DNA from 3 places in the Allobosea sp. GW823-FHT01F03 genome. Region 2 is predicted to be linked to each of the others. Evidence: predicted binding sites of a transcription regulator. Region 2 holds the regulator's gene; each other region holds the start of a gene.
What was found. Region 2 encodes LexA, which represses DNA repair genes until DNA is damaged. Its sites were predicted from a motif close to TGTTCNNNNTGTGTTCNG; they were not measured.
Positions count from the first base shown of each region.

Region 1 (10,268 bases), 410 kb from region 2:
GCCGGCAGGCGGTGCTCGGGCTCGGCCTGCCTTATCTCGCCGCCGAGCTCGATGGCCGCGTCGTCGGCTACAGCTATGCCAGCCTCTACCGCCCCCGCCCGGCCTATCGCCACACGATCGAGGACTCGGTCTACGTCGCAGAAGGACAGGCCGGCCGCGGCATCGGCGGTTCGCTGCTCGGCGCGCTGATCGCCCGTTGCGAGGCCGGCCCCTGGCGCCAGATGCTGGCGGTAATCGGCGACAGCGGCAATGCCGGCTCGATCGGCCTGCACCGCCGCTTCGGCTTCGAGCCGGTCGGCACCCTGCGTTCCGCCGGCTTCAAGCTCGGCCGCTGGGTCGACACCGTGCTGATGCAGCGCAGCCTCGGACCGGGCGACCAGACGTTGCCACAGCCATGGGCGGTCGGATCGGCCAAGTGATCCCCCGCAGCACCGTCTTCTGCCTCGGGCTGGCGCAGCTCATCTCCTGGGGCGTCTCGTACTACCTGGTCGGCGCCTTCGGCGAGCGGATCGCCGGCGAGCTCGGCTGGTCGCAGGCGATCATCCATGGCGGGCTCTCGGCTGGGCTCCTGGTCATGGGTTTGACCTCCGGCACTGTCGGCCGCCTGATCGACCGCCATGGCGGCCGCGCCGTGATGTGCCTGGGCTCGCTGCTGACGGCGGCCGGCATCGCCGGCCTCGCCTTCGCCCAGACGATCCCCGCCTATTACGCCGCCTGGATCTGTCTCGGCCTCGCCATGCGGCTCAGCCTCTACGACGCCGCCTTCGCCGCCCTGGCCCGGATCGGCGGCAGTGCCGCCCGCCGGCCGATCGCCCAGATCACCTTGCTCGGCGGCCTCGCCTCGACCGTGTTCTGGCCATTGGGGCACATCCTCGCCGAGCAGTTCGGCTGGCGCGGCGCGCTTCTGGTCTATGCCGGTTTCGCGCTGCTCACCTTGCCGCTGCATTTGACGCTGCCGGCGGCCTCGGCGCGGGCCCAGCCTGGCGCAGCCGCCGCGAAGCCCGCCATCGCGCTCAGCCCGGCCGATACCCGCTTCGCCGGCCTGCTCTATGCGCTGATCGTCACTTTCGCCGGCATCCTCAATGCCGGCATGTCCGCCCATATGATCGGCATCCTCGCCGGGCTCGGCCTGCCCGCCGCGGCCGCGGTCTGGATCGGCGCGACGCGCGGCATCGGCCAGTCGCTGGCGCGGCTCGGCGAGGTGCTGTTCGGCGCGCGGACCAGCCCGTTCGACCTCAACCTCGTCGCCTGCCTCGTCCTGCCGCTCTGCTTCGTCCTCGGCCTTGCCGGCGGCGCGAGCGCCCTTGCCGCGCTCGCCTTCGCCTTCTGCTACGGCGCCGGCAATGGCGTGCTGACGATCACGCGCGGCACCTTGCCGCTGATGCTGTTCGATCCGAAGAGCTATGGCGCCTATGTCGGGCGTCTGTTGGCGCCCGGCTTCTTCCTCTCGGCCGCAGCCCCGCTCGGCTATGCCCTGCTGATCGAACGCCATGGCGCCTCGGCGGCGCTGGTCCTGTCCGGGACGCTGGCGATCGCCATGCTGGTCTCCGCTTTCCTGCTGCGGCGACGCTTCCGCAGCCTGCCACGCTCCTGACAGCGCCTGTCAGCAAGCGCGACAAGAACAATGCAGCAACATCCGCGGCTGCGTGCTACTCATGCCAGCCTTTCGTCGGGCCGCACTGGCAGGACCCGGCATTTGCCCTATCTCTACGGCTTACCCGAACCGGACACCGAAATGGCCCGCAAGATCTCGGCCCAGAAGGCCACGCTCGCCGAACAGGCCGCGACGCTGGAAGACATGTTCGACCGCAAGGCCGAGCAGGATTCGGCGGCCGACCGCAACGCCCGCATCATCTCCGTGCGCGGCGCTCGCGAGCACAATCTCAAGAATGTCGACCTCGCCATTCCCCGCGACAAGCTCGTGGTGTTCACCGGGCTTTCCGGCTCGGGCAAGTCCTCGCTCGCCTTCGACACGATCTATGCCGAGGGTCAACGCCGCTATGTCGAGTCGCTCTCGGCCTATGCCCGCCAGTTCCTCGAGATGATGCAGAAGCCCGATGTCGACCAGATCGACGGGCTCTCGCCGGCGATCTCGATCGAGCAGAAGACGACCTCGAAGAACCCGCGCTCGACGGTCGGCACCGTCACCGAGATCCACGATTATATGCGCCTGCTCTGGGCGCGCGCCGGCATCCCCTATTCGCCGGCGACCGGCCTGCCGATCGAGAGCCAGACCGTGCAGCAGATGGTCGACCGCCTGGTCGAGCTGCCGGAGAAGACCCGCGGCTACCTGCTCGCGCCGGTGGTGCGCGGCCGCAAGGGCGAGTTCCGCAAGGAGATGGCCGACTGGCTGAAGCGCGGCTTCCAGCGCGTCAAGGTCAATGGCGAGTTCTACGAGATCGCCGACGCCCCCAGCCTCGACAAGAAGTTCAAGCACGACATCGACGTGGTGGTCGACCGCATCGTGATCCGGCCCGATCTCGGCGCCCGGCTCGCCGACTCGCTGGAGCAGGCGCTCGACCTCGCCGAGGGCATCGCCGTCTTCGAATATGCCGACGAGAAGGAGGAGAATGGCGAGGCCAAGCGCGTCACCTTCTCCTCGAAGTTCGCCTGCCCGGTCTCCGGCTTCACCATCCCCGAGATCGAGCCGCGGCTGTTCTCGTTCAACAATCCGTTCGGCGCCTGCCCGGCCTGCGACGGGCTCGGCCACGAGATGCGGATCGATCCGGAGATGATCGTCCCGGACCATTCGCTCTCGCTGAAGAAGGGCGCGATCGCGCCCTGGGCCAAGTCGACCTCGCCCTATTACGGCCAGACGCTCGATGCGCTCGCCCGGCATTTCGGCTTCTCGACCACAAAACCCTGGTCGGAGCTGCCGCAGCAGGCCAAGGACTCGATCCTGTTCGGCACCGGCACCGAGGCCGTGCGCATGGCCTACAATGACGGCCTGCGCGCCTATGAGGTGAAGAAGCCCTTCGAGGGCGTGATCACCAATATGGAGCGGCGCTGGAAGGAGACCGAGAGCGACTGGGCCCGCGAGGAGATCGGCCGCTTCATGTCGGAGACGCCCTGCGCGGCGTGCAACGGCTTCCGGCTCAAGCCCGAGGCGCTGGCGGTCAAGCTCGACATGCGCCATATCGGCGAGATCTCGCGGCTCTCGGTCAAGGACGCGCTCGCCTGGGTCAGCGCTCTGCCCGGCAAGCTCTCGAAGAAGCAGAACGAGATCGCCCCGCGCATCCTGAAGGAGATCCGCGACCGGCTGACCTTCCTGCTCGATGTCGGCCTCGAATACCTCACCCTGGCCCGCGCCTCCGGCACGCTGTCGGGCGGCGAGAGCCAGCGCATCCGCCTCGCCAGCCAGATCGGCTCCGGCCTCACCGGCGTGCTCTATGTGCTGGACGAGCCCTCGATCGGCCTGCACCAGCGCGACAATGAGCGCCTGCTCGGCACGCTGCGCCGCCTGCGCGACCTCGGTAACACCGTGATCGTGGTCGAGCATGACGAGGACGCGATCCTCACCGCCGATTATGTCGTCGATGTCGGCCCCGGCGCCGGCATCCATGGCGGCGAGATCGTCGCCAAGGGCACGCCGCAGGACATCCTCGCCGACCCGAACTCGCTCACCGGCAAATACCTCACCGGCGAGATGAGCGTGGCGGTGCCCGGCAAGCGCCGCAAGCCGCAGAAGGGCCGGAGCCTCAGAATCGTCGGCGCCCGCGGCAACAACCTCAAGGACGTCACGGTCGACATCCCGCTCGGCCTGTTCACCTGCATCACCGGCGTCTCGGGCGGCGGCAAGTCGACGCTGGTCATCGACACGCTCTACAAGGCGATCGCGCGCAAGCTCAACGGCTCGATCGAGCACCCTGCCCCGCATGAGCGCATCGAGGGCATGGAGCATCTCGACAAGGTCATCGACATCGACCAGTCGCCGATCGGCCGCACGCCGCGCTCGAACCCGGCGACCTATACCGGCGCCTTCACGCCGATCCGCGAATGGTTCGCCGGCCTGCCCGAGGCCAAGGCGCGCGGCTATCAAGCAGGCAGGTTCAGCTTCAATGTCAAAGGGGGCCGCTGCGAGGCCTGCCAGGGCGACGGCGTCATCAAGATCGAGATGCACTTCCTGCCCGACGTCTACGTCACCTGCGATGTCTGCAAGGGCAAGCGCTATGACCGCGAGACGCTCGAGGTGAAATATCGCGAGCGCTCGATCGCCGACGTGCTCGACATGACGGTCGAGGAGGCCAAGGACCTGTTCAAGGCCGTGCCGTCGATCCGCGACAAGATGGTGACGCTCGCCCGCGTCGGGCTCGACTATGTCAAGGTCGGCCAGCAGGCCACCACCCTGTCGGGCGGCGAGGCGCAGCGCGTAAAACTCTCCAAGGAGCTCTCCAAGCGCGCCACCGGCCGCACCCTCTACATCCTCGACGAGCCGACCACCGGCCTGCACTTCCACGACGTCGCCAAGCTGATGGAGGTGCTGCACGAGCTGGTCGAGCAGGGCAATTCCGTGGTGGTGATCGAGCACAATCTCGAAGTGATCAAGACCGCCGACTGGATCATCGACATGGGCCCCGAAGGCGGCGACGGCGGCGGCGAGGTCGTGGCCCAAGGCACGCCGGAGGATGTCGTCCGGATCGGCAAGGGCCACACCGCGCGCTTCCTCAAGGAGGTGCTGGAGCGGCGGCCGTTGAAGGGCAAGGGGGCGAGGCAGGCGGCGGAGTGAAAGCAGCGCGTAGTTGGCGGCAAAAGAAGCCTATCGATGCCAGCTAGGGGTCCAGCGGACTCAAATGCGTGAGCGCGCCACACGGCATCGACAACGTCCCCAATGTCGCTGATTCCTGAGCTGTCCACAGAGAAATCGGCTACCCCGGAAGGAATGGGAACAAAACGCCAACAACACCCCTTGCGGAAGGGATAGTCGAAAGAGATATCATCTGTTTCATTGGGCGTCACACAAGCTGGGGGCGTTATGGCTAAGGGGCCGGTCAAATCTGGGAATACCTCACGTATTCGCTTTATTATGCTCGAAGCTGAAATTCCTGAGGGAGATCTGAATCAAATTACGCTGGCGATTCAGAACGCACTCAAGCCAACCGCAACCGTCGTCCAACAACGAACTCCATCAACTCTAACGTCTGCTGTTCTGCCCAATGGCCAGCATGAGGCGGAAATGGATATTGATGGGGAGGCCGCAGGTTCCGAAGAGGAAGTTTCGGCCGATCTTGCGCCGCCTCGCGCGCCCCGAGAGCAAAAGGTACGTAAACCGATATCGATGAAAGTCTTGGACCTCGATTTGACGAGTGAACCTTCTTTTGAGGTTTTTGCGAACAATCACGCATCTAAGAACGATACGGAACGAAACCTCGTGGTTCTGGCTTGGTTTAAAGAGCATCGGCCGGGCGAGATCGTGACCGCAAACCACGTGTATACATGCTATCGGGCGATGAAATGGCCATCTGGCATTGATGATTTTGGCTCAATTCTCCGCTCGTTGAAGCAACAGCAATTGGTGAAGAGCACCGGTCGGGGGCAGTATGAAATCAATCATCTTGGTATAGCACGTGTCGAGAGGATGGGGTCTGGAGCTTGAGCGGCGTCGCCGATTTTGCGGGTTCCATTCCCGGCTTTTATCGAAACACAGCAGTAGAGCAACTGCTCGCGCTTGCATGGTTTGCTGAAGCACGCCAGCAAAGAACTGCTATAGATAGTGCCTACATGCGCCAGTGCTTCAAGGATGCAGGCGTCGATCCTCCTGATTTAAGCGTGTATCTACCTCGCCTTGCGGCGAAAAAGCCGCCCCAGCTTATCAAAGAGAAAGGAGGCTATCGGCTCGCAGCAGCAGTTCGACGCGTCTTGGACGCAAGATTCGGGAATGACCCAACTGTAATAGCTGTTGCCAAGGCGCTCACTGACTTACCCGCACAAGTTCCAGATTTGGCTGAGCGCGAATTTTTAACAGAAGCACTCAATTGCTATCGGGTTAAAGCCTACCGCGCGACGGTCGTTATGGCTTGGAATTTAACTTACAGTCACGTCTTGGATTGGGTTTTTGCCGACCCAGCGCGTTTGAAATCAATGAACGCGGGGATCGCTGCAAAGTACCCTAAAAAGAATCTTTTCCTCATAAATCGCGAAGATGCGGATGAAATAAAAGAATCTGAATTCATTGAGGCTGCGCGCAGCGGCGGCTTGCTAGACAAGAATACTGCACAAATTCTTAGAGAAAAACTTGGCCGCCGAAACATGGCGGCACACCCATCACGAGTATCCATAACGCAACATTCTGCAGACGAAATGATTACCGATCTAGTCGCAAACGTTATATTGAAATTGCGCTAACATGTGATCTGAAATAAACTCAATATTATATAATAAAACATCTATTAATTGTCATCAATTTCCTCAAATAAATCAGATGTATCTTTATCACGCGCTTTAGACAATCCCTCACCCCTATGCAAACAAGCGTGCTTTATCCGACCCAAGCCTTTGCCTCCCTCGAAATGTACCCATCCGCCGTTTGGCATATTTGTGCTTACTATCGTCGCACCGCAAACCGGGCAGGAATGCTGGTAGCTTTTGGTTTCTTTTTGAGACCCTTCAACCAACACCCAGCTTTCTCTCACCGCGGTGAAACGTCCGCCGCTTAGTGAGCGGTGATGCGCACGCCTCCTTATCCATCGAAAAGCCATGGCAACCTCATGGTCAGAAACACCAAGCCGAATTCGTGAATCTTCTATATCGTAATCTTGTCTTACCAAGCGTTTGGGCAGAATCCGCTAGGAACGTTAGCGGCCATGAAGCCAAAGACCAGCAAAAAAGCTGAGCTAACTTATCCCCGCCGCCAAAACCTCCCGTAGACTCCCCTCACCCATCACCCATACGGGGCGGCCGTCCGGAGGTATGCCAGGGGCGGGTCGGCGCCTGCGGCGGGTCCCCGCTCCCGGGAGGCTTCGGAGCACCGCCCTTTCCAGGACAGAGCGCGGGGACCCCCTCTCCCGGATGGGAGAGGGGCAGGGGTGAGGGCCCGCCGCGGATCATCTGAATGCAACGGAGCCGCTGCGGCCTTCTGCGGCAAGCACAGGCCCTCATCCAGCGCTCCGCGCCACCTTCTCCCATCCGGGAGAAGGCAAGGTCGAGGTTCCCCACCCCGTCATGCTCGGGCTTGTCCCGAGCATCCACGCCTTGCGACGCAAACGGCAAGCTGGCTCCCGAAACGCCGTTCGCCCGGTCGTTCCGGCGCGAAGACGTGGATGGTCGCCACAAGGGCGACCATGACGGGTGAGGCGAATTTATCCCCGCCGCCAAAACCTCCCGTAAACTCCCCTCGCCCATCACCCAAACGGGGCGGCCGTCCGGAGGTATGCCAGGGGCGGGTCGGCGCCTGCGGGCGGGGGTTACGCCCCGCTCCCGGGAGGCTTCGGGGCACCGCCGAAAGCCGCCGCCTGCGGCGGCGTCTTCCGACTTTGAGATCGCAGACTGCGCAAGCTTGTCTGCGTGGGACACTACGATCCCTGTGCGAGGAGCTCGCTAGATGAAGCGGCTGCAGCGGCCATCGCGATGGCGCTGAGGGAGCGACGACCCGAAGAGGGGACCTGGCTTCCAACGGCATCGCGGCCTGGCCAGCAGCCGGCTTCGCAGAAGCGCGGCCCGGAGCTTTAAAATCGCCGAAGCAGGCAGCCAAGCTTGCGCAGGCTGCGTAGACTTGCCTGCGCGCGCCACGGGGCGTGCGGACGGGGACCATCCGCGCCGCTTCCTGGCTCAACGGAAGCGGATGCTACTCGACGCGCCTCGCGGCGCTCCGCCAGCCCCGTATTCTGAAGCGCCCGCCGGCAGGCCTGCGGGCGGGGTTTGGCGCGCGCGTGAAGCAAAGGGGGTGCGGGGTCCCCTCTCCTGTAAGGAGAGGGGTAGGGGTGAGGTGTTCGGGAGAGATATCGCTGGCGTCGACATCGCCGCGGTCAGCGCGACGCAAACTGGTCCGAGCGCGTACACCTCACCCTGCCCTCTCCTTACAGGAGAGGGTTTTCCGTTCCGGTTCCTCGGCCTTTCCGGATCAGGCGCGGGCCCCGGCGCTTCCGGAGCCCGCTTCGGCTCAGGCCGCCTTGCGCAGCTTCACCGCCGGGAAGTCGAGCGGCACGTCGAGCGCGACGTTGACGTAGTTGGTGAACAGGTTGAGCGCGACATGGGCGAGGATCTCGACGATCGCGCCATCGTCGAAGCCGGCCTGGCGCAGCGCCGCGACATCCGCCTCGGCGACGGCGGCGCGGTTCTCGACCACCTTGAGGGCGAAGGCGAGCGCGGCCTGCGTCTTCGGATCGGCCGAGCGGCCGGCCTGGGCCTGCGCCATCTCCTCGGCGCTCGCCCCGGCCTTGCGGCCGAGCGCGGTATGGGCCGAGAGGCAGTATTCGCAGGCATTGCGATCGGCGATCGCCACCGCGATCTGCTCGCCGAGCTTCGCGTCGATGCGGCCCTGGCCGAGCGCACCGAACGAGCCCCACATGCTCTTCAGCGCCGCCGGCGAATTGGCGACGGCGCGGAACATGTTCGGCGTCACGCCAAAGGCCTGGTCGATGCTCTTGAGCAGCGCGCCGGCCTCGCCGCTTGCGGTGCCGGGATCGACAAGATTAACTCGTGCCATGGGATTTCTCCTGTTTCGCGGGGTTTTCTCACAGGCGGGCGCCGATGGCAGTCGACGCCCGCCGCCTTCTGGGGCCGACCCGCCGCTTCATGCGGCAAGGTCCGGCCCGGAAGCTCGGGGCAGGTCGAAGTTTTATTAGGAGTCCTAATCAAGTCAAGGGCAGCGCGCCCCGCCCCGCCGGGCCTTGTCGGCCGTGCCATCGCGCTCGCAGTCCGAAGAAGCGGTTTTATTTACCCTCCGCCCGTCTAATCTCGCCGCAACGACAAGCGGGGGATTCGAACGTTGACGGGACGATATCGGAGCGTGCGGCACTGGGCCGCGGCAGTGGTGCTGGCTACGGGCGCCGCTCCGGCCATGGCCGAGCCGCGCGCGTCGCCGATCGAGCAATGCGCCTATTGCCATGGCGAGGACGGCATCGCGCGCGATACCGAGGTGCCGCATCTCGCCGGGCAGAACGAGAAATACCTGTTCAACCAGATGATGGCCTTCCGCGCCGGCAAGCGCCCGCACAAGGAGATGCGCTTCATGGCCCGCCATATGACGGTGCAGGAGGTCGCGGCGATCGCGGCCTATTACGCCGCCCTGCCGCCGCGCTGAGGCAACCATGCTCGCCCCGGCCGATCTTTCCGCCTATCTCGCCCGCATCGGCTATGATGGCGAGGTCGCGCCGACCCGGGTGGCGCTGGCGCGGCTGCACTTCCTGCACCCGCAGGCGATCCCCTTCGAGAATTTCGACGCACTCGCCGGCCGCGGCGTGCGCATCGCGCTGCCGGAGGTCTTCGCCAAGCTCGTCCGCGAGCGGCGCGGCGGCTACTGCTTCGAGCACAACACCCTGTTCCATGCGGTGCTCGAGGCCTTCGGCTTTCCGGTGACGGCGCTCGGCGGGCGCGTGCTGATGGGCCAGGCCGAGGATGCGCAGGTCGCCCGCACCCACAAGCTGCTACGCGTCATCTGCGAGGGCGAGGATCTGATCGCCGATGTCGGCTTCGGCGGCATGACGCTGACCGGGCCGCTGCGCCTCGCCGAAGGCGCCCCGCAGAAGACGCCGCACGAGCCCTACCGGCTCGACCGCGGCGGCGAGGACTGGTGGCTGCGCGCCGAGATATCGGGCGAATGGCGCCTGCTCTACCGCTTCACGCTGCAGCCGGTGCCTGCGATCGACGAGGTGGTAGCGAACCATTATGTCGCGACCCATCCGGCCTCGGCCTTCACCTTCACCTTGCGCGCCGCCCGCATCCTGCCGCATGGCCGCCTGACCCTGCTCGACCGCCGGCTGACCGAGCACCGGCTCGGCGAAGCCTCGCTGCCGGAGCAGATCACGGACGACGCCGCGCTGCGCCGGGCGCTCGAAAACCGCTTCGGAATCGTGCTCGACGACGACCAGTGGCAGGCCGCGCTGGCTCGCATCGCAGCAGCCCCGCCCCCCTGACGCGGATCGTCACCCCACGCATTTTTAACGATCTTTTTTACGCCTCGTTAATCTCCGAGGTTTCATCCCTTGCGCAGGAAAAGGAGATGAGGCCATGATGAAACTGACGGCGCCAGCAGTGATCCTGCTTCTTGCCGCTGCCGGCACGGCACAGGCTAGCCCCGCCAAGTCCATGGGGCAGTTCAAGGATTGGAACGC
Region 1 covers NZ_CM179505.1:2,893,470-2,903,737, reverse strand. Annotated here, with positions in the region: gene AC3RCC_RS14035 (GNAT family N-acetyltransferase) at 1-419, shown strand, start outside; gene AC3RCC_RS14030 (MFS transporter) at 416-1,594, shown strand; gene uvrA (excinuclease ABC subunit UvrA) at 1,736-4,726, shown strand; gene AC3RCC_RS14020 (hypothetical protein) at 4,973-5,593, shown strand; gene AC3RCC_RS14015 (hypothetical protein) at 5,590-6,342, shown strand; gene AC3RCC_RS14010 (carboxymuconolactone decarboxylase family protein) at 8,096-8,641, opposite strand; gene AC3RCC_RS14005 (c-type cytochrome) at 8,945-9,238, shown strand; gene AC3RCC_RS14000 (arylamine N-acetyltransferase family protein) at 9,246-10,070, shown strand; gene AC3RCC_RS13995 (invasion associated locus B family protein) at 10,165-10,268, shown strand, end outside.
Region 1: uvrA (excinuclease ABC subunit UvrA) is a predicted target of LexA. The motif match lies at 1,618-1,635, and genes of this name have one in related genera.

Region 2 (10,268 bases):
AGGAATTGCGGGTGATCGGCGAATCCGCCGCCGGCCGCGGCTTTGCCGGCTCGGTCGCTCCCGGCGAGGCGGTCCGTATCTTCACCGGCGCGCCGCTGCCGGAAGGCACCGACGCCATCCTGATCCAGGAAAACGCAGAGGGTGTCGACGGCCCGGTGATCCGGGTCACCAAGGCGGCGAGCAAGGGCCAGTTCGTGCGCGCCGCCGGGCTCGATTTCGGCAGTGGCGAGGTTCTGCTCGCGGCCGGCCGCCGGCTCGACAGCGCTGCGCTCGGCCTCGCCGCCGCGATGGGGCATCCGGAGCTTCCGGTGCGTCGTAAGCCCGTGGTCGCGATTCTCGCCACCGGCGACGAGCTCGTCCTGCCGGGCGAGCCGGTCGGCCCCGACCAGATCGTCGCCTCCAACAGCTATGCGCTGGCCGCCCTGGTCGAGCAGGCCGGCGGCACGGCGCTCGATCTCGGCATCGCCCGCGACAACCATCCCGATCTCGCGGCCCGCATCGAGGCGGCGAAGGCGGCGAATGCCGATGTGCTGGTCACGCTCGGCGGCGCTTCCGTCGGCGCACATGACCTGGTCCAGGCCGCGCTCAAGGCGCAAGGCATGGATCTCGGCTTCTGGAGGATCGCGATGCGGCCGGGCAAGCCGATGATGATGGGGAGGCTCGGCCCGATGGTCGCCCTCGGCCTGCCGGGCAACCCGGTCTCCTCGATCGTCTGCGGCCACCTCTTCGTCACGCCGCTGATCGAGGCCCTGCTCGGCATGGCCGAGCCGGAGCGCGACCGCGGCGAGCCGGCGATCCTCGCCGTCGACCTGCCGGCGAATGACGAGCGCCAGGACTATCTGCGCTCGGCCTTCGTCACGGAAGCCGGCGAACGCCGGGTGAAGCCCTTTCCCAAGCAGGATTCCTCGATGCTGGCGAACCTCGCCCGGGCCGAGGCGCTGGTCATCCGGCCGGTCTTCGCCGAGCCGGCCAAGGCCGGCGATCCCTGCCGGATCATCCGGCTGCGCTGACTGGCGGGTCAGCCGCAGCGCCGATAGCGCGTGTGTCGCCGTAGGCGACTTCGTCGATCGAGATGGCCTTGAGGGGCACAGCTGGCGCGACGTTTCGGCCCGTTCATGCTGAAGTAACCGGTACGCGCTGGCGGAGGCTCGCTCGACCCGGCCGAAATGGCAGCTCCCTCGCCGGTGCGGCCGCCACGGTCGAAGCCGACATGGGCGCTCTCGGCTCCTTCCCTCAGCCATTAGCGGCCCTGTCACTCGATCGGACGCTTCTCGTCGTCAGACATCTTCCCGCCGCGGCTTCACATCGACCCGGCAGGCTCTGCCACGTCGCTGGCTTGCGGTCAGGCCACGCCCGAACGGAAAAGGCCGTGACGGTTGCCCGTCGCGGCCCTGGTAATTGCGATGCGTGGCGATCAGCGCCGGCCGATCGGTGCGTAATCGCGCTTCGGCGCGCCGGTGTAGAGCTGGCGCGGACGGCCGATGCGCTGGGACGGATCCTCGATCATCTCCTTCCACTGCGCGATCCAGCCGACGGCACGCGCCAGCGCGAACAGAGCGGTGAACATCGAGGTCGGGAAGCCCATCGCCTTGAGCGTGATGCCCGAATAGAAGTCGATGTTCGGATAGAGCTTCTTCTCGATGAAGTAGCTGTCGGAGAGAGCGATCCGCTCCAGCTCCATCGCGACGTCGAGCAGTGGATCGTCCTTGATGCCGAGCTCGTTCAACACCTCATGCGTGGTCTTCTGCATGATCTTGGCGCGCGGATCGTAGTTCTTGTAGACGCGGTGCCCGAAGCCCATCAGGCGGAACGGATCGTTCTTGTCCTTGGCCTTGGCGATGTATTTCGGGATGTTCTCGACCGTGCCGATCTCCTCGAGCATCTTGAGAGCGGCCTCGTTGGCGCCGCCATGGGCGGGGCCCCAGAGGCAGGCGATGCCGGCGGCGATGCAGGCGAAGGGATTGGCGCCCGAGGAGCCGGCGAGGCGCACGGTCGAGGTCGAGGCGTTCTGCTCATGGTCGGCGTGCAGAATGAAGATCCGGTCGAGCGCGCGCGACAGCACCGGATTGACCTTGTAGTCCTCCGCCGGCACGGCGAAGCACATCCGCAGGAAGTTCGAGCTGTAGTCGAGCGAGTTCAGCGGATACACGAAGGGCTGGCCGATCGTGTACTTGTAGGCCATCGCCGCCAGCGTCGGCATCTTGGCGATCATTCGCATCGACGCGATCATGCGCTGCTGCGGGTCCGAGATGTCGGTGGAGTCGTGATAGAAGGCCGACATCGCACCGACCGAGGCGACCAGAACCGCCATCGGATGCGCATCGCGGCGGAAGCCCTGGAAGAAGCGGGCCATCTGCTCATGCACCATGGTGTGGCGCGTGACGCGATAGTCGAAATCGGCCTTCTGGGCCGCGGTCGGCAGATCGCCATAAAGCAGCAGATAGCAGGTCTCGAGGAAGTCGCCATGCTCGGCGAGCTGCTCGATCGGGTAGCCGCGATAGAGCAGAACGCCCTCGTCGCCGTCGATATAGGTGATCTGCGACTCGCAGCTCGCGGTCGAGGTGAAGCCGGGATCGTAGGTGAACATCCCGGTCTGAGCGTAGAGCTTGCTGATGTCGATGACCGAAGGCCCGATCGATCCAGATTTGACCGGCATGTCGACGGTCTTGCCGTCGACATTCAACTGACTCGTGGTTCCGCTCATGGATGCCGATCCTTTCAGGCTCGATCTCAAATCATCTCGGCGGCCGAATGTCGTTCCGACCGATCACTGGTCATCAGGCGCCGCCCGAAGCTCCACTATGCCGGCTCCAGGGCGGGATATGAGGATGCCGCTGCGGCGAAAAAGCGTTCATCAGACTGATTTTAAAGCGTTTTTGGCCGCGGCTGCTTCCATTGGGGAGCAGCCGCCACGCCGCGTTGCTAGACCATTTCCGAGAGGCGTTCAACAGCGAGAAACATGGCGGTGGCCGTGCGATCCCGCGCTGCGGTACTGCTGCCTCCGCCATGCCGGCTCAGGCGATGTCGGAGAGCCGCGCCAGGGCTTCCTCGCGCCCCAGCACCGCCATGACGTCGAAGAGGCCGGGAGAGGTGGTGCGCCCGGTCAGCGCGGCCCGCAGCGGCTGCGCGACCTGGCCGAGCTTGACGGCACTCGCCTCGGCGAATTCCCGCACGGCCGCTTCGAGCGCCGCGGGAGCCCAGTCCGGCAGCGCCGCGAGCTTCTCTGCCAGTTTCGGCATCCGCTCCCGCGCGGCATCGTCGAGCAGCGCCGCGGCCTTGGGCTCAAGGGCCAACGGGCGCTGGGCATAGAGATAAAACGCACTGTCCAGCAGTTCGACCAAAGTCTTGGCCCGCTCCTTGAGCCCAGGCATCGCCGCCAGGAAGCGGCGTTCGAGCGCCGGGTCGAGTTCGGCGGGCAGTCCACGGGCCGGACCGATCTCGGGCAGGATCGCCTTCAGCGCTTCAAGCAGCTCGCGATCCTCCGACTGGCGCATATAGAGCCCGTTCAGGCTCTCCAGCTTGGCATAGTCGAACCGCGCCGGGGAGCGGCCGATCGAGGACAGGTTGAACAGCGAGATCATCTCCTCGGGGGAGAAGATCTCCTGGTCGCCATGGCTCCAGCCGAGACGCAGCAGATAGTTGCGCAGCGCGATCGGCAGATAGCCCATGGCGCGATAGGCGTCGACGCCGAGCGCACCGTGGCGTTTCGACAGTTTTGCGCCGTCCGGCCCATGGATCAGCGGGATGTGCGACATGCTCGGCACCTTCCAGCCCATCGCCTGATAGATCTGCGTCTGCCGTGCCGCATTGGTCAGGTGGTCGTCGCCGCGGATGATATGGGTGACGCCCATGTCGTGATCGTCGACGACCACGGCGAGCATATAGGTCGGGTTGCCGTCCGAGCGCAGCAGGACGAGATCGTCGAGATTCTCGTTCTGCCAGACGACGCGGCCCTGGACCTCGTCCTCGACCACAGTCTCGCCGGTCTGCTCGGCCTTCAGGCGAATGACCGGCTTGGCGCCGGCCGGTGCGGTCGCCGGATCGCGGTCGCGCCAGCGCCCGTCATAGCGCATCGGCCGGCCCTCGGCCTTGGCCTTCTCGCGCATCTCGTCGAGTTCCTGCGGGGTCGCATAGCAATAATAGGCCTTGCCGGCTGCGAGCATCTGCTCAGCGACCTCGCGATGCCGGGCGGCACGCTGGAACTGGTAGACGGTCTGCCCGTCCCAATCGAGACCGAGCCAGGACAGGCCGTCGAGAATCGCGGCGATGGCGGCATCGGTCGAGCGTTCGCGATCGGTATCCTCGATGCGCAGCAGCATCTTGCCACCATGGCGGCGGGCATAGAGCCAGTTGAACAGGGCGGTGCGGGCGCCACCGATATGGAGGAATCCGGTAGGCGACGGCGCAAAGCGCGTGACGACCTCATCGCTCATGAAGAAGGACTCCGACGGAACGGGCGGATGAAGGGCGAGAGCCGGCTCATGGGCGGTCTCGGCCGGGGCTGACAACCGGCGCGGTCGCTGTAACATGGCTTTGCGGCCGCCGTTAAGCGTCTTCCTGTTCCGGTGGCGAAAGGGAGGCCGATGCTTTCCGCACCGCCCGGGCGTCGCCGAAAGGCCTCCGCGCGCGCCCTCGCCTGGCGGGGTGGGGCAAGGTGGGCGTATCGGCTGTCGCTGAGCCCGGTGTGGACCCCGTCGAACTGGTACGCCCCGCTCCGCGCCATGCTCGAAACCGAGATCGAGCGGCGGCGCCTCTTCAACTGGCTTCCGGTGCCGCTCGGGCTCGGCGTCGTCCTGTATTTCCTCGCCGATCGCGAGCCGAGCCCGGCGGCGCCGCTGGCCGGCCTCGCCCTGTCCGCGCTCGCCGCGCTGCTATTGCGCCACAGGCGCCGCGCCATGCTCGTCTGTGTCGCGCTAGGCGCACTCTTTGCCGGCTTCGGCGCCGGAGCCTGGCGGGCGGCGAGCATCGCGGCACCGGCGCTCTCCCGGCTCCATGTCGGCAAGATCACCGGTTTCGTCGAGACGCTGGAGCAGCGCGAGAAGGGCGTCCGTCTGGTCGTCCTGGTCACCGCCCTGCCGGGCGTCGAACCGCAGCAGCGCCCGAGGCGCGTCCGCGTCAGCACCATCGCGACGACCTTGAAGCCCGGCGATCACATCGTGGCGACCGCGCGGCTCCTGCCGCCGCCTGGACCGGCGCGTCCCGGCGGCTATGACTTCGCCCGCGACGCCTTCTTCCGCGGCATCGGCGCGGTCGGCAGCATTGCCGGAAAGGTCGCGCTGGCACCGGCGCCTTCTCGGCCGTCGCGGCAGCTCGCCTGGAGCATCGCCATCGACCAGGCGCGCAATGCGCTGACCGAGCGCATCGCCACGATCGGCGGCGGGCAGGCGGGCGCGATGGCGGCCGCCCTGGTGACCGGCAAGCGCGGCCTGATCACCGAACCGACCAATGACGATCTGCGCGCCGCCGGCATCTACCACATCGTCTCGATCTCCGGCCTGCACATGGTTCTGGCGGCCGGCACGATCTTCTGGCTGGCACGGGCGCTGCTGGCGCTGTCGCCCGGCCTCGCCCTCTTCTGGCCGATCAAGAAGCTCGCCGCACTCGCCGCCATGTTCGGCGCCACCGCCTATTGCGTTTTCTCGGGTGCCGAGGTCGCGACGGTCCGCTCCTTGATCATGACCCTGGTGATGCTCGGCGCCATCCTGGTCGACCGGCCGGCCCTCAGCATGCGCAATCTCGCTCTCGCCGCGATCATCGTGCTGCTGCGCGAGCCCGAGGCGCTGCTCGGGCCGAGCTTCCAGATGTCTTTCGGCGCGGTCGCCGCGCTGATCGCCTTCGCCGAGCGCTGGCAGGAGCGCTCACCCGACCCGGCCGCTGCGAGCTGGCCCTGGCCCTTGCGGCCGCTCTGGCTCTCCGCAGTCGGCATCGTCGTCACCACCTTGCTGGCGACGGCGGCGACGGCACCCTTCGGCGTCTATCATTTCCAGACCTTCAACCCGTTCGGCCTGCTCGGCAACGCGCTCGCTTTGCCTTTCGTCTCGTTGATCGTCATGCCGGCCGCGGTCTTCGGCGTGCTGGCCTATCCCTTCGGGCTCGACTGGCCCGCCTGGGCCCTGATGGGCTGGGCCTCCGGCCTCGTCCTGCGGCTCGCCCACTGGGTTGCCGGGATCGAGCGCTCGACAGTGGTGCTGCCGGCCTTCGACGCCCTGGCGCTCGCCCTGTTCGCCCTGGCGCTGCTCTGGCTGACCTTGTGGACGACGGCCTTGCGCTACCTGGCGGCACTGCCGCTCTGCGCCGGTCTGGCGCTCGCCACGGACCCGACGCGGCCGGACATCCTGATCGAGCGCGACGGTTCCGGCATTCTGGTACGCGGCCCCGAAGGGCGGCTCGTCCTCGCAGGCAAGCCGAGCCGTTTCGTCCTGGCGCAATGGCTCCATGCCGACGGGGATTCCCGCTCCCCGGACGATCCGGCCTTGCGAGAAGGCGCCGCCTGCGATGCGCGCGGCTGCGTGATCCGCCTCAGGGACGGCCGCAAAGTCGCCTACACTCGCGACCGCATCGCTATCGTCGAGGATTGCCTGCGCGCCGATCTCGTCGTGACGCCGCTCCATGCCAATGGCAGCTGCACCGCCCGGCTGATCGACCGGGCTGCGCTCACGCGTGACGGGGCGACGGCGCTGGGCTCCTCGCCTGGTGGAAACTGGCGCTCCTACACCGCCGAGGACGCGACGCGCCTGCGGCCCTGGACCCGGGCCCGGCCTGCTCCCGTCGCCGCGCCTTCGTCACCGGAGCCGGGACGCGCCCCTGCCACCTCGCTACCCGCCGCTGCAACGGCGGAGCAGGCGGAGGACAGCGGGTTGCTTCAGTAGCGCCGCATCAGATTGACGAGCCGACCCTGGATCTTGACGCGATCCGGGCCGAGCACGCGGGTCTCGTAGGCCGGGTTGGCGGCCTCCAGGGCAATCGAGGAGCCGCGCTTGCGCAGGCGCTTCAGCGTCGCCTCCTCGTCATCGATCAGGGCGACGATGATGTCGCCGGTGTTGGCGGTGTCCTGCTTGCGGATGACGACGGTGTCGCCGTCGAGAATGCCGGCCTCGATCATCGAGTCGCCGCGGACCTCCAGCGCGTAGTGCTCGCCGCCGCCGAGCATGTCGGCCGGCATGGAGACGCTGTGGCTGCGATCCTGGATCGCCGAGATCGGCGTGCCAGCGGCGATTCGACCCATCACCGGGATGGAAACGGTCGTGCGTCCGTTCTCCTCAGCGGTGGCGGGGCGCGGCTTGGCGAGGTTGGCGGCTGGGGCAGGCGGAGTCTGGCCGAGCCCCCCCTGCACGATGGACGGGCTGAAACGGGCGCGCTGCCCCGGCGCACCGCCGATTCCGTCCGGCATCTTGATGACTTCGAGTGCCCGGGCGCGGTTCGGTAGCCGGCGAATGAAGCCGCGCTCCTCCAGCGCCATGATCAACCGGTGAATGCCGGATTTGGAGCGCAGATCGAGCGCATCCTTCATCTCGTCGAAGGAGGGCGGGACGCCGGATTCGCGCAGGCGTTCATGGATGAAGCGAAGCAGTTCGAACTGTTTGCGTGTCAGCATGATCTCGCCGCCCAGCCTTTCGCATCGGAATCGAAACAAAGCACGAACAACATACCTGTTCGCCATGTGTTCCGCAAGAGAGGTTCAGCACGCTCTTGCAGGGCGTGAAAGCTGTCCTTCTCCTTGCACGCGAAGCTTTGCGGAGAACAAGGCAGCAAGAAGAGACGGAGCGGCGATAGAGCTCAGGCCGGCGATTCCGGGCACGATGATGGCCGTCGCGGCAGTGGGCTTGACCGCCGCGGACTGCCGATCCGCGGCGAATTCGGCGATCCCGCGCTACGATGCCGGCTGCTGCCGCAGCAGCGCCAGCGCCGCATCGACGGCATTGGCGGCCGGGCTCGGGCCGGCGCTGCGCATCCTGTGCTCGAGCGCGGCGAAACCGTCGAGCTGGCGGTCGCGCGCCGCACCGTCGCCGATCACCGCGGTGAGAGCCAGGGCCAGCGCGTCCGGCGTCACATCGTCCTGGATGAACTCGGGAACGACGTTCTCGCCGAGAATGAGGTTCGGCAGGATGACCGTCGGCAGCTTGATCAGGCGGCGGGCCAGCGCCGCCTCCCAGCCGGCACCACGATAGGCGGCGACGGTCGGCACCTGCGCCAGGGCGAGCTCGAGCGTCACCGTTCCGGAGGCGGCGAGTGCCGCGCGCGCCTGACGGAAGGCCGCGAGCTTGGCCGCCTCCCCCGTCACGATCTCGGGTTTCACGGGCCAGCTTGCGACGATCCCGGTAATGGCTTCGACCAGACGCGGCACGGCCGGCAAGACGAAGCGTGCCCGCGGCAATGCCCGGGCGATGCGCGCGATCGTCTCGCCGAAGGCGGGCATGAGGTGGCGGATCTCGGAGCCACGGCTGCCCGGCAGGACGAGGATAAGCGGCGCCTGCGCGTCGGCCCGAACCCTGGCCTCATCCGGCCCAGGGCGCAGTTCCGCGAGCCGCTCGATCAGCGGATGCCCGACATAGACGGTGTCTGGTCCGCCGAGACGCGCAAGCGCCTCCGGCTCGAAGGGCAGGAGCGCCAGGATCCTGTCGACATGCGGGCGCATGCGCCGCGCCCGGCCCTGGCGCCAGGCCCAGACGCTCGGGCAGACCCAGTGCGCGATCGGCACGGCAGGATTGAGCCGGCGCAGCTTCTTGTCGACGCGCAGGCTGAAGTCAGGCGCGTCGATCGTCAGCATCAGATCGGGCGCGAAGGCGGCAGCAGCCTGCGCCGCGTCAGAGATGCGACGCAGCAGCAATGGCAGGCGGGCAACGACCGGGCCGAAGCCCATCACCGCGATGTCCTCCTGGGGGAAGATGCTCGCCAAGCCTTCCGCCGCCAGAACCTCGCCTCCGACGCCGCGCAGCTCGAGCGGGCGCCCTGCAAGGCGGTGGCGAAGCTGCTGCACGAAACGCGCACCGAGCGCGTCGCCAGAGGCCTCGCCAGCGACGACGAAAAGCCGGAAGGGCGGCGTGCTCAAGGCACGCCCTCGATGAAGATGCCCACGGCATCGGCGCTCGCGGCCAGACGGGCACGATCGCCGACGAGCACACCTCCGGCCTTCACCGCAATTCCGGCGAGGCCGATCTCGGCGAGCCGCGCGACGGTCTCGGGGCCGATCGCGGGCATGTCGACGCGCAGATCCTGGCCGAGCTTCGGCGCCTTGACGAGGACACCATCGCCCTTTGCCAGCTTGAGGCGCCCTGCCCTCACCAGTCCGGCGACACGCTCGAGCATGGCATCGGTTCCCTCGGCCGCCTCGACCGCGATCACGCGATGATCGGCGAGGACCGCGCCCTGGCCGATATCGAAGGGCGACAATGCCGCCAGCAGGTCGAAGCCGCGTAGCAAGGCGCTGCGGGCAATTGGTGTCGGGACGATCCGCCCGAGAGCGCCGAGCGGCGCGACGATCTCCGGGGCCATCTCCGCCGGGCTCCCGACCCGGAACCCCTGCCCCTCGAAGAAACTCACGACCCCCCGAAGCAGATGGTCATCGCCGCCCTGGAAGGCGCGCGCGAAATGCGGCAGGTATTTCAGGGTCGAGAGCTCTGGCGCCAGCGCACCGAAACTCGGTCGCGGCAACGCCCCGACCATCACGATATCGGTGACGTTGCGGCGCTTGAGCGCACCGAGCAGGCGGCCGAGCTGGCCGAGCCGGTATTCCTGCGCTTCGCAGCCGGGAAAATCGGCGATGTTCGCCGCGCCCGAAAGCGCCGCGACATAGACCTCCGCCCCAGCCGCGAGCGCGTTGCGGGCGACATGGGGCGGGTATTCGCCGCTACCGGCCAGGATGGCCAGGCGCAGCCCGGCCCGTCTACCCGCCGTTTCGGCCGAGCCCGGGGTCACCGGTCCGGTGCGTTGACGTCGTGCGGCACGCAGATCGCCCGCTCGCCGCCGCTGCGGATGAAATCGAGGATCTCGTGGATCAACGGATGCGAGGCGAACTCGCCGGCGACGTCCTCAACCCGCTCCGACAAGGTGCCCTCATCGGCAAACAGCAGGCGATAGGCGCGGCGCAGCTCATGGATCTGCTCGCGCGAGAAACCGCGACGCTTCAGGCCGACCAGGTTGAGACCGGCCAGATGGGCCGGGTTGTCGCGCACCATGCCGAAGGGGATGACGTCATGCATCACCCCGGCGCCGCCGCCGATGAAGGCATGGTCGCCGACCCGGATGAACTGATGCAGGCCGGTGCCGCC
Region 2 covers NZ_CM179505.1:3,302,171-3,312,438, forward strand. Annotated here, with positions in the region: gene AC3RCC_RS15840 (molybdopterin molybdotransferase MoeA) at 1-1,010, shown strand, start outside; gene gltA (citrate synthase) at 1,415-2,704, opposite strand; gene gltX (glutamate--tRNA ligase) at 3,015-4,433, opposite strand; gene AC3RCC_RS15855 (ComEC/Rec2 family competence protein) at 4,683-6,869, shown strand; gene lexA (transcriptional repressor LexA) at 6,863-7,594, opposite strand; gene lpxB (lipid-A-disaccharide synthase) at 7,871-9,049, opposite strand; gene AC3RCC_RS15870 (LpxI family protein) at 9,046-9,915, opposite strand; gene lpxA (acyl-ACP--UDP-N-acetylglucosamine O-acyltransferase) at 9,912-10,268, opposite strand, start outside.

Region 3 (10,268 bases), 1.7 Mb from region 2:
TGTTGAGATCGCGCAGCCCGCCCTTGCCGTCCTTGACGTTGGGCTCGACCAGATAGCGCGAGGCGCCGGCCCGCATCACCCGCGTCTCGCGCTCGGCGAGCTTCGCCTCGGTGAAGGCGGGAGCCGTGCCCTCGACCACTTCCGCGCCGTAGCGCCGCAGCATGTCGGCGAACAGCGTCGCATCCCCGGCCACCAGCCGCGATTCCAGCAATGCCGTGCGGATCGTCATGTCGCCGCGCGCCTCGCGGATGCAGTCCTCGACCGAGCGGACGGAATGACCGATCTTCAGCTTCAGGTCCCAGAGCGGATAGAGCACTGCCTCGACCACGCTCTCGCCCCAGGCCGTCTGCTTGTCCGGGAACAGGAAGAGCAGGTCGACATCCGAGCCCGGCGCCAGCGTGCCGCGGCCATAGCCGCCGACGGCGACGACCGCCATGCGTTCGCCCGAGGACGGGTTCTGCACCGGGTAGAAATGCCGGGTCGCCGCGGCATGCAGGCTGCAGACCACGGCATCCATGCTGGCGGAGAGCCGCTTGGCGCAAGCGAGGCCGTTGCGGGTGCGGACGAGCAGTTCCTTGGCCGAGGCGCGGCCTTCCTCGAGCGCGTCGCGCAGCGCGGGGACGAGGACGGCGCGGAGCGCCTCGGGGCCGCCACGGGTCTGCCGCGCCAGCCTGGCGACGGCCGCGGCCGGGTCCTCGATCAGCTCGGCCAGTTTCGGGGCAGGCTTGTCGTCGATGGGCGGCACGGTGGCGCTTTCGCGGCGGAGGATCAGGTGCGATCCCTAACACGTCGGCGCGCCATGGCGGAAATCGTTATTGAACGAATATTTTATGTGAATAATGGGTAAGCCGATTTTTGAAAGTGTTGTTTGACAAAAAGAACATGTGAGCCTAAAAACCGGATACGCGCCGATTTGAGCCACCAGCTTGCGGGCGCGAAACAAGTGCAGCTAAAGCGTGGGGCGCGGGAGGCCCGGCAAGGCCTCCGATCCCTTCGCAGCCATGTGACGAAAGGGAAACGCCATGATCCGGACCTTGCTTCCGAACCGCCGCGCCGTGCTTGCCGGCCTTGCCGCTGTCACCATCGCAGCCGGCGCCGCTTTGGCCCAGGCGCCGAAGGAAATCCGCGTCGACTATGCGACCTACAATCCGGTCGGCCTCGTCCTGAAGGAGCGCGGCATCCTCGAGAAGGCGCTCGAGGCCGATGGCATCAAGGTCCGCTGGGTCTTCTCGGCCGGCTCCAACAAGGCGCTCGAATTCCTCAATGCCGGCTCGCTCGATTTCGGCTCGACCGCCGGCGCCGCCGCGCTGATCGGCAAGATCAACGGCAATCCGATCAAGTCGATCTATGTCTATTCGCGGCCGGAATGGACGGCGCTGGTCACCGGCGCCAAGAGTGAGATCACCAAGGTTTCCGATCTCAAGGGCAAGCGCGTTGCCGTCACCCGCGGCACCGATCCGCACATCTTCCTCGTTCGCTCGCTCGCCGATGCCGGCCTGACCGAAAAGGACGTCAAGCTCGTCCTGCTCCAGCATGCCGATGGCCGCCTCGCGCTCGAGCGCGGCGATGTCGAGGCCTGGGCGGGGCTCGACCCGCTGATGGCGGCTGCCGAGATCGAGAGCGGCGCCAGGCTCTTCCACCGCAAGGCGGCCGACAACACCTGGGGCGTGCTCAATGTCCGCGAGGAGTTCGCCGAAAAGAACCCGGAACTCGTCCGCAAGGTGCTGAAAGCCTATGAGGAGGCGCGCGCCATTGCCCTCGCCAACCCGGCCGAGGTCAGGAAGGCGCTGGTCGAGGCGACCAAGCTCTCCGATGCGGTGATCGAGCGCCAGCTCACCCGCACCGAGCTGACCCACAGCAATATCGGGCCGGCCCAGGCCGAAACCATCCTCGCCGCCGGCCTCGCTTTGCAGCAGGCCGGGGTGCTGCCCGCGAGCACGGATGTGAAGGCGGCGGTCGACGCGCTGCTCGACCGGCGCTTCGCCGCCACCAACTGAGCGGCGTGATCCTGCGACGATGAGCGCGATCGAGATCGGAACGGCGGCAGCGGCGCCCGAGGCCGCCCCGGCGAAGCGGGCGGGCCGGGCGCAACTGCGGCTCGCCGGGCTGGTGCTGCCGGTCGTGCTCGCCGTGATCTGGGAGGCGCTGGTCAGGGCCGGCCTGGCCAATGGCCGGCTGATGCCGCCGCCGAGCGTGGTCGGTGCGACGCTCTGGGAGCTGGCCGCCAGCGGCGAGCTCGCCACCCATGCCGCCGCGACGCTCTGGCGCGTCCTCGCCGGCTTCGGCCTCGGCGCCCTCGCCGGCACGGTGCTCGGCGCGCTGACCGGGGCGCTGCCCGTAGCGCGCGGACTGCTCGATCCGACCTTGCAGGCGCTGCGCGCCATTCCCTCGATCGCCTGGGTGCCGCTCTTCATCCTCTGGTTCGGCATTTTCGAGGCCTCGAAAGTGGCGCTGATCGCGGTCGGCGTCTTCTTCCCGATCTATCTCGGCGTCGCAGCCGCGATCCTCTCGATCGACCGCAAGATCGTCGAGGTCGGTCGCGTCTTCCGCCTCGGCCGGCTCGCCATGGTCCGGCGCGTGCTGCTGCCGGCGATCCTGCCGGACTGGTTCACGGCTTTGCGCGGTGGCCTCGGCCTCGGCTTCATGTTCGTCGTCGCCGCCGAGATCATGGGCGCGAGCGAAGGCCTAGGCTATCTCCTGGTCGATGGCCAGCAACTCGGCCGGCCCGCCACCATCATCGCTGCCATCATTTCCTTCGCCGTGCTCGGCAAGCTCGCCGACGGCGTGCTCGTCGCGCTCGCACGCCCCTTCCTGCGCTGGCAGGACACGGCCCGCGACAAGCTCTGAGGCTGTGGCGATGCTGACCTTCGACAACCTCTCCAAGACCTATGCCGACGGCACCAGGGCGCTCGCAGGCATCACCGCCGAGGTGGCGGCGGGCGAGATCCTCGCCCTCGTCGGTGGCTCCGGTTGCGGCAAGACCACCTTGCTGCGCCTCGTCGCCGGGCTCGACCGGCCGAGCGAGGGCCGGATCGTGCTGGACGGCAAGGCGATCTCCGAACCGCGCGCCGATGTCGGGGTGATCTTCCAGGAGCCGCGGCTCTTCCCCTGGCTCAGCGTCGCCGACAATGTCGGCTTCGGCCTGTCGGAGCTCGCATCCGCCGAGCGCCGGCACCGCGTCGGCCATGCGCTCGAGCGCGTCGGTCTCGGCGGGTATGACAAGCGCTGGCCGCGCGAGCTCTCCGGCGGCCAGCAGCAGCGCGTCGCGATTGCACGCGCCCTGATAACCCGCCCCAAGCTCCTGCTGATGGACGAGCCCTTCTCGGCGCTCGACGCCACAACCCGTGCCAGCCTGCACGAGCATCTGCTGGCGCTCTGGCAGGAGAGCCGGCCGACCGTGGTGATGGTCACCCATGATGTCGAGGAGGCGGTGACGCTGGCCGACCGGATCATGGTGATGCAGCCGAGGCCGGGCGGCGTCTTCGACGAGCTCGAGAACCCACAGGCCCGGCCGCGTGACCACCTCTCGCCCGCCTTCGAGGCCGCCAAGCGCGAGGTGCTGCGCACGCTCGACCGTTCGCTGCGCGACGACCAGCCCCGGCAGCAGAAGACGGCGGCCAATGCCGGGCTGTGGTGGTGACGTCAGGCTTGCGTGTTTGACAAAACGGACAGTGAGGCCGTAATAAAGAATACGCGCCGATTTGAGCCTCAGCTTGCGGGCGCGAAATAAATGCCGCTAAAGCGTGGGAGACGAGATGACGGCCGTGGCCGTCGCGCGCTTTCCCTCCGCCTTGCTTGGGAAGGAAACGCGCCATGTCAGCCAAATCCAATGAGTCAAAGCTCTTCGCCGCCGGTTTCGACGCGGCTGCGCTGCGCCCGGCGCCGGGGCAGGTCGTCGCCTTGCTCGGCGGGCAGGCTGAAGGTCGTAGCGCTCTGCTGCGCGCTCTGGCCGGCCTCGATGCCGAAGCCGATCCGGTGCCGACAGCCGAACTGGGGCTGCTCGCTGCCCGGCCCGGCTTCTTTCCCTGGCTGAACCTTGCCGAGAACCTCGCATTCGGCCTCGCCGGCACGACACCCTTCGCCCGCGAGGGGCTGATCGCCAACGCTCTGGTCCGGGCCGGCCTCGGCGGGTTGGCGGATCGTCGCCCGGGCGCGCTCTCGCCGGCCGAATTGCAGGGGCTGGCGATCGCCCGGCTGTCGCTGCTGCGTCCGAAGCTGCTGCTGGTCGATGCGCCCTTCGCTGCGCTGGACGACGAGGCGCGGGAGCGCCTCGCCGAGCCTCTCGCGGACCTCTGTCGGCAGGGTCGCCCGGCGGTCGCGATCGCCACGGGCTCCGTCGAGGAGGCCGTCCGTCTCGCCGATCGGATTCTGGTCCTGCCGCAGGCGCCTGGTCCGCTCGCCTTCCGGCTCGACAATCTCCTGCCGTATCCGCGCGATCCCCGTTCTGTCGGCTTCGTCGCCCTGCGGCGCGAACTGCGCCACTCGCTCGAAAAGGAACGCGGTGCCGCGCTGCCGGAGCAGGCGGAAGCCGCCGCCTGACGCGGCAGCCAGAGACCCTGCCGAAAACCGCATCCACTTTCCTGTCCGATGCGGTAAATCCTGCCGGTATCCGTTTCGAACGAGGACAAGTCATCATGGACGTCACCGCGCTTCGCGCCCTCCAGGCCCCGCTCAAGGACAAGTATCGCGAAGCCCCCGACGCGGCCGTGATCACCCTCAAGGCCAAGGGCGAGCTCGACGACCAGCACATCGCCTGCAAGGTCGAGACCGGCCGCGCCATCGCGCTCGCCGGCCTGCACCCGGCGACTGGCGGCACAGGCGCCGAGCTCTGCTCCGGCGACATGCTGCTGGAGGCGCTGGTCGCCTGTGCCGGCGTCACGCTGAAGGCGGTCGCGACCGCGCTCGAGATCGAGCTGAAGAAGGGCATCGTCCGCGCCGAGGGCGATCTCGACTTCCGCGGCACTCTCGGCGTCGCCAGGGACGCCGCCGTGGGTTTCAAGGCGATCCGCCTGTTCTTCGACGTCGAGACCGACGCCCCGCAGGAGAAGCTCGACAGCCTGCTCAAGCTGACCGAGCGCTATTGCGTCGTCTTCCAGACGCTGAACGTCAAGCCGGAGCTGTCGGCGACATTGCAGACCGCCTGAGCCGCCGGCTCAGGCGGGCAGCGGACGCGGCGTTCCGTCCGCGTCCGTCGCTTCCGGCTCCTGCGAGATCGGCGCCGCCAGCGGGTCGATGATGGCGAAAGGCCGCTCCGCCATCTGCTCCGGCGGCGCGCGGTGCCTGATACGCAGGCCGGCGACCGCGGCGAGCGCGACCGTCGCGGCAGCCATGAAATAGAGCAGTCCGTTGATGTCGAGCTGGCCCATCACCTGGGCGCCGAGGATCGGCCCCAGTGCCGAGCCGATGCCGCTGACCAGGATCAGCCGGCCGCTCACCGCCACGACCCGGTCCTGGGGCATGCGGTCGAGCGCATGGGCGACGCTGACCGGATAGAGCGTCGACATGAAGCCGCCGAGCAGGGCCGCGACCGGCAGCACGAAGGCGAGCCTCGGCGGCACGAGCTGGATCAGGAGGGCCGCGGCCGAAAAGCCGATCGCGAGCCCGGCGAGTACGACCCGCCGGTCGCCGTGGTCCGAAACCTTGCCGACCGGGACCTGGAAGGCGAAGCCGCCGAGCACCGCGACCAGCATGAACAGCGCGATTGTCTCCTGGGGAATTTCGTTGCGTGCCATCCAGGCGGGCACCAGTGCGTAGAAGGCGCTGGTGACGATCCCCGATACGACGCAGCCGAGCACCGAGACCGGCGCCTGCCGGGTCAGCTCGCCATAGGGCAGTGAAGCCTCCGCCGGGAGCGCAGGTGCCTCCGCGCGCGTCGCGCTGACCATCATCAGCGCCAGCGCGAACAGCGCGATGATGATGAAGAACGGCGTCATAGAGGCAATCGGCAACGAGCCGATCAGCAATTGCCCGGCCGCCAGCGCCAGGAAGGTGCCGACCATGTAGATCGAGAAGATCCGGCCGCGTTGGTCCGGCGGAGCCTTGGCGTTGAGCCAGCTCTCCGTGGTGATGAACAGGCCGACGCAGCCGATGCCGATCGCCATCCGGCACAGGATCCAGCCGAGCGGCGAGACGAAGATCGCCATTCCGGCCGTGCCGACGACGACCATGCCGGCGAAGGCGGCATAGGCGCGGATATGTCCGATGCGCTGGATGATGCGGCCACTGCCGACGGCGCCGGCCGAGAAGCCGATGAAATAGGCGCTGAGCACGATGCCGGTGAGTGTCGGGCCGAAACTCTCAGTCGTCAGCCGCAGCGACAGGAAGGTGTTGAAGAAGCCATTGGCGAGTTGGACGACGCTGGTTGCGGCAATGAGGGTTCCGATCTGGACGAGCACGCCGGGCGATCTCCTGAGCAGCGGGGGCGGGCTGCGCAGGACTACGCGGGAATGTGATCTTCAGATGGCGGTGCGGGTTTATTCTGCCGCTTTGAGCCGGGTTTCCCGCACGAAGGGCAGGCTCGGCTGACTGCCAGGGCCGTCGTCGAACTCCAATGCGCCGATTTTCTCGGCCCGGCCGGTGACCTTGCCGGCCGAGGTCTTGATCAGGCCGACATCCTCCTGCGCCTGACGGAAATGCGTATCGAGCTTGTCGACCCGCTCGCCGAGGCGACGGACGTCGTCGAGCAGTTTGCCGACCTCGGACTGGATCACCTGCGCCTCTTCGCGCATGCGGGCGTCCCGGATGAGCGACTGCATCAGCTGGATCGCCAGCGCCAGTAGCGAGGGCGAGACGATCATAACCCTGGCCCGGTGCGCCTTCTGGATCAGATCGTCGAAATGCTCGTGCAGATCGGCATGGAGCGCCTCCGAGGGCACGAACAGCAGCGCCATGTCCTGCGTCTCGCCGGGCAGGAAATAGCGCTCGGCAATGTCCTTGATGTGCTGGCCGACATCGCCGCGCACCCGCGCCGCCGCGGCCTTCTTCTCCTGCTCGCCGCGCGCCGCGCGCAGTTGCGTGAAGCTCTCCAGCGGGAATTTGGCGTCGATGACGAGGCCACGCCCGTCTCCCGGCAGGGTCACCAGGCAGTCCGGCCGCCGGCCGTTGGACAGCGTCGGCTGGAACGAGAAGAACGCGGCCGGCAGCCCGTCGCGGATGATCGCTTCCATCCGGCCCTGGCCATAGGCGCCGCGCGCCTGCTTGTTCGCGAGCACCTCCTTCAGCGTCACCACCTCGCCGGTCAGCTCGGTCAGGTTCTTCTGGGCGCTGTCGATCACCGCGAGCCGCTCCTGCAGCTTGCCGAGATGCTCGGTGGTCTGGCGGACATTCTGTTCGAGCCCGCTGCCGACCTGCTGGCGCAGTCCGTCGATCCGGTCGGCGACGAGTCGGGCGAGGTCGCCCTGCCGGGTCGAGAGGATCTCGGCCATGGTCTGCATGCGCCCGGTCAATTCGGCCTGCATCCGGTTCATCTCGGCGACCTTGTCGTCCATCTCGCGGGCGCGTTCGGCGGCTGCGCCGGCCTCCGCTGCGTGCCGCCTCCCGCTGCGCCAGGACGAGAGCAGCGCCAGCGACAGGAGCAGCAGGACGAGCCCGGCGAAGCCGAAAGCGGCCTCGCCCCAGCTGACGGGGCGTTCGAGCAGGAGGAAAGCGGTCTGGTTCATGCCGGCGATCCTATATCAATTCGAACAAAAGCGGAACAGTTTGACCGCTCCCGCACAAGTGCTTATGTCGCGAGAACCTTCATTATTCCTGCTCCAGAGCGCCCCATGGCCATTCGCCCCCTCGTCATCCTGCCCGACAGCCAGCTCAGGCTGGTCTCGGCACCCGTCGCTTCGGTCACGCCCGATATCCGCAAGCTCGCCGACGACATGCTCGAGACGATGTATGACGCGCCCGGCATCGGCCTTGCCGCCATCCAGATCGGCGAGCCGGTCCGCCTCGTCACCATCGATGTCTCGAAGAAGAGCGAGGAGGACGAGGAGACGCCGAAGGCGCCGATGGTCTTCATCAATCCCGAGGTCATCTGGAACTCGGAAGAGATGAACGTCTACGAGGAGGGTTGCCTGTCGATCCCCGAATATTACGAGGAGGTCGAGCGGCCGGCCCGCGTCAAGGTGCGCTACATGAATCTCGACGGCGCGACGCAGGAGATCGAGGCCGACGGCATCCTCGCCACCTGTCTCCAGCATGAGATCGACCACCTCAACGGCATTCTCTTCATCGACCATCTGTCGCGCCTGAAGCGCGAGCGCGTCACCAAGCGCTTCGCCAAGGCCGCCCGTCGCGAGAGCGCGGCCTAGGCCAGGGCGACGAAACACACCGTCATTCCGGACGAGCCGCGTGAGCGGCCCCGCTCCGGAATCCATCGTAGAATGCCGGAGACCTTCGATGGCTTCCGGGTCTTCGCTTCGCTACGCCCGGAATGCCGGGCGCGTTTGGGGTAAATTCCGCGTATGAGCTTGCGCGTCATCTTCATGGGCACGCCGGACTTCGCCGTGCCCACCCTGACCGAGATCATCGGCCAGGGCCATGAGGTCGTTTCCGTCTATACGCGCGCGCCGGCCCCGGCCGGGCGCGGCATGGAATTGAAGCCGTCGCCGGTGCAGCGCACCGCCGAGCGCTTCGGCATCCCGGTCTTCACGCCGAAGACGCTGAGGAGCGCCGAGGCGGCCGAGATCATGGCCTCGCACCAGGCCGATGTCGCGGTCGTCGTCGCCTATGGCCTGATCCTGCCCAAGGCCATCCTCGAGGTTCCCGAGCTTGGCTGCCTCAACCTGCACGCCTCGCTGCTGCCGCGCTGGCGCGGCGCCGCCCCGATCCAGCGCGCGATCATGGCCGGCGACGCCGAGACCGGCGTCTGCGTGATGAAGATGGAGGAGGGGCTCGATACCGGCCCGGTCGGCATGGTCGAGCGCCTGGCCATCGACAGCGACGCCACCGCCGGCGACATGCATGACCGGCTTTCCGTGCTCGGCGCCGACCTGATGGTCAGGGCCCTGGCGGCGCTCGGCCGTGGGGGCTTGCGCTTCACGTCGCAGGCGCAGGAAGGCGTCACCTATGCCAGCAAGATCGGCAATGAGGAGGCGCGGCTGAGCTGGACCAGGCCGGCGCAGCAGGTGCACGATCTCGTGCGCGGTCTCTCGCCCTTTCCCGGCGCCTTCGTCGAGGTCGATCTCGGCAAGGGCCCGGAGCGGCTCAAGCTGCTGCGCACGGCACGCGCCGGCGGCGCCGCCGAGCCGGGCACCCTGCTCGATGACGAGGGCACTGTCGCTTGCAAGGTCGGGGCGGTGAAGCTGCTCCAGGTCCAGCGCGCCGGGCGTGCGCCGATGAGCGGCGGCGAGTTCCTGCGCGGCGCCCGGCTCAGCGCCGGTGCGAAGCTCTAGCGCGATGCCGCGTTACAAGCTCGTCATCGAATATGATGGCGGTCCGTTCTCGGGCTGGCAGCGCCAGCTCAACGGCCCCTCCGTGCAGCAGAGCGTCGAGGAGGCCGTCGAGGCCTTTTGCGGCCACCCCGTGCGGCTGCATTGTGCCGGGCGCACCGATGCCGGCGTCCATGCCACCCATCAGGTCGCCCATGTCGAACTCGAGCGCGAATGGCGCACCGATGTCGTGCGCGACGCCAGCAATGCCAGGCTGAAGCGCCTGCCGGTGGCGGTGCTGAGCGCCGAGGCGGTGCCGGACAGCTTCGACGCCCGTATCTCGGCGAAGCGCCGCTATTACATCTATCGTATCCTCGACCGCCGGGCGCAGCCCGCGCTCGATGCCGGCCGCGTCTGGCATGTTCCGGTCCGGCTCGATCACGAGGCGATGGACCGCGCCGCCAAGGCCCTGCTCGGCCATCACGACTTCACCACCTTCCGCGCCGCCGAATGCCAGGCCAACAGCCCGCTGCGCACGCTCGACCGGCTCGATTGCCGGCGCGAGGGCGCCGAGATCGTGGTCTACGCCCATGCCCGCTCCTTCCTGCACCATCAGGTCCGCTCCATGGTCGGTTGCCTGAAGATGGTCGGCATGGGGCGCTGGCCCGAGAACAAGGTCGGCAAGGTGCTGGCGGCGCGCGACCGTTCGCAATGCGCGGCGCTCGCCCCGCCCTGCGGGCTTTATCTCGACGGTGTCGACTACTGATCCGCGCTTCCGCGGCCCGAGGCTTGAGGTTCAGAACCCGGCGAGTCCGAAAGTCCTGATGATCGCGTAATCGGCGAGCAGGCTCGCGCAGGCGATCGCCCCGGCAATACGGGCTTCGGCACCGAACGTGGCGCGCGCCACGCAAT
Region 3 covers NZ_CM179505.1:5,047,081-5,057,348, reverse strand. Annotated here, with positions in the region: gene AC3RCC_RS24180 ([protein-PII] uridylyltransferase) at 1-700, opposite strand, end outside; gene AC3RCC_RS24175 (aliphatic sulfonate ABC transporter substrate-binding protein) at 1,023-1,997, shown strand; gene AC3RCC_RS24170 (ABC transporter permease) at 2,017-2,847, shown strand; gene AC3RCC_RS24165 (ABC transporter ATP-binding protein) at 2,858-3,640, shown strand; gene AC3RCC_RS24160 (ATP-binding cassette domain-containing protein) at 3,814-4,539, shown strand; gene AC3RCC_RS24155 (OsmC family protein) at 4,635-5,144, shown strand; gene AC3RCC_RS24150 (MFS transporter) at 5,154-6,395, opposite strand; gene AC3RCC_RS24145 (DNA recombination protein RmuC) at 6,474-7,658, opposite strand; gene def (peptide deformylase) at 7,764-8,297, shown strand; gene fmt (methionyl-tRNA formyltransferase) at 8,451-9,380, shown strand; gene truA (tRNA pseudouridine(38-40) synthase TruA) at 9,385-10,122, shown strand; gene AC3RCC_RS24125 (hypothetical protein) at 10,153-10,268, opposite strand, start outside.
Region 3: AC3RCC_RS24145 (DNA recombination protein RmuC) is a predicted target of LexA. The motif match lies at 7,679-7,696, and genes of this name have one in related genera.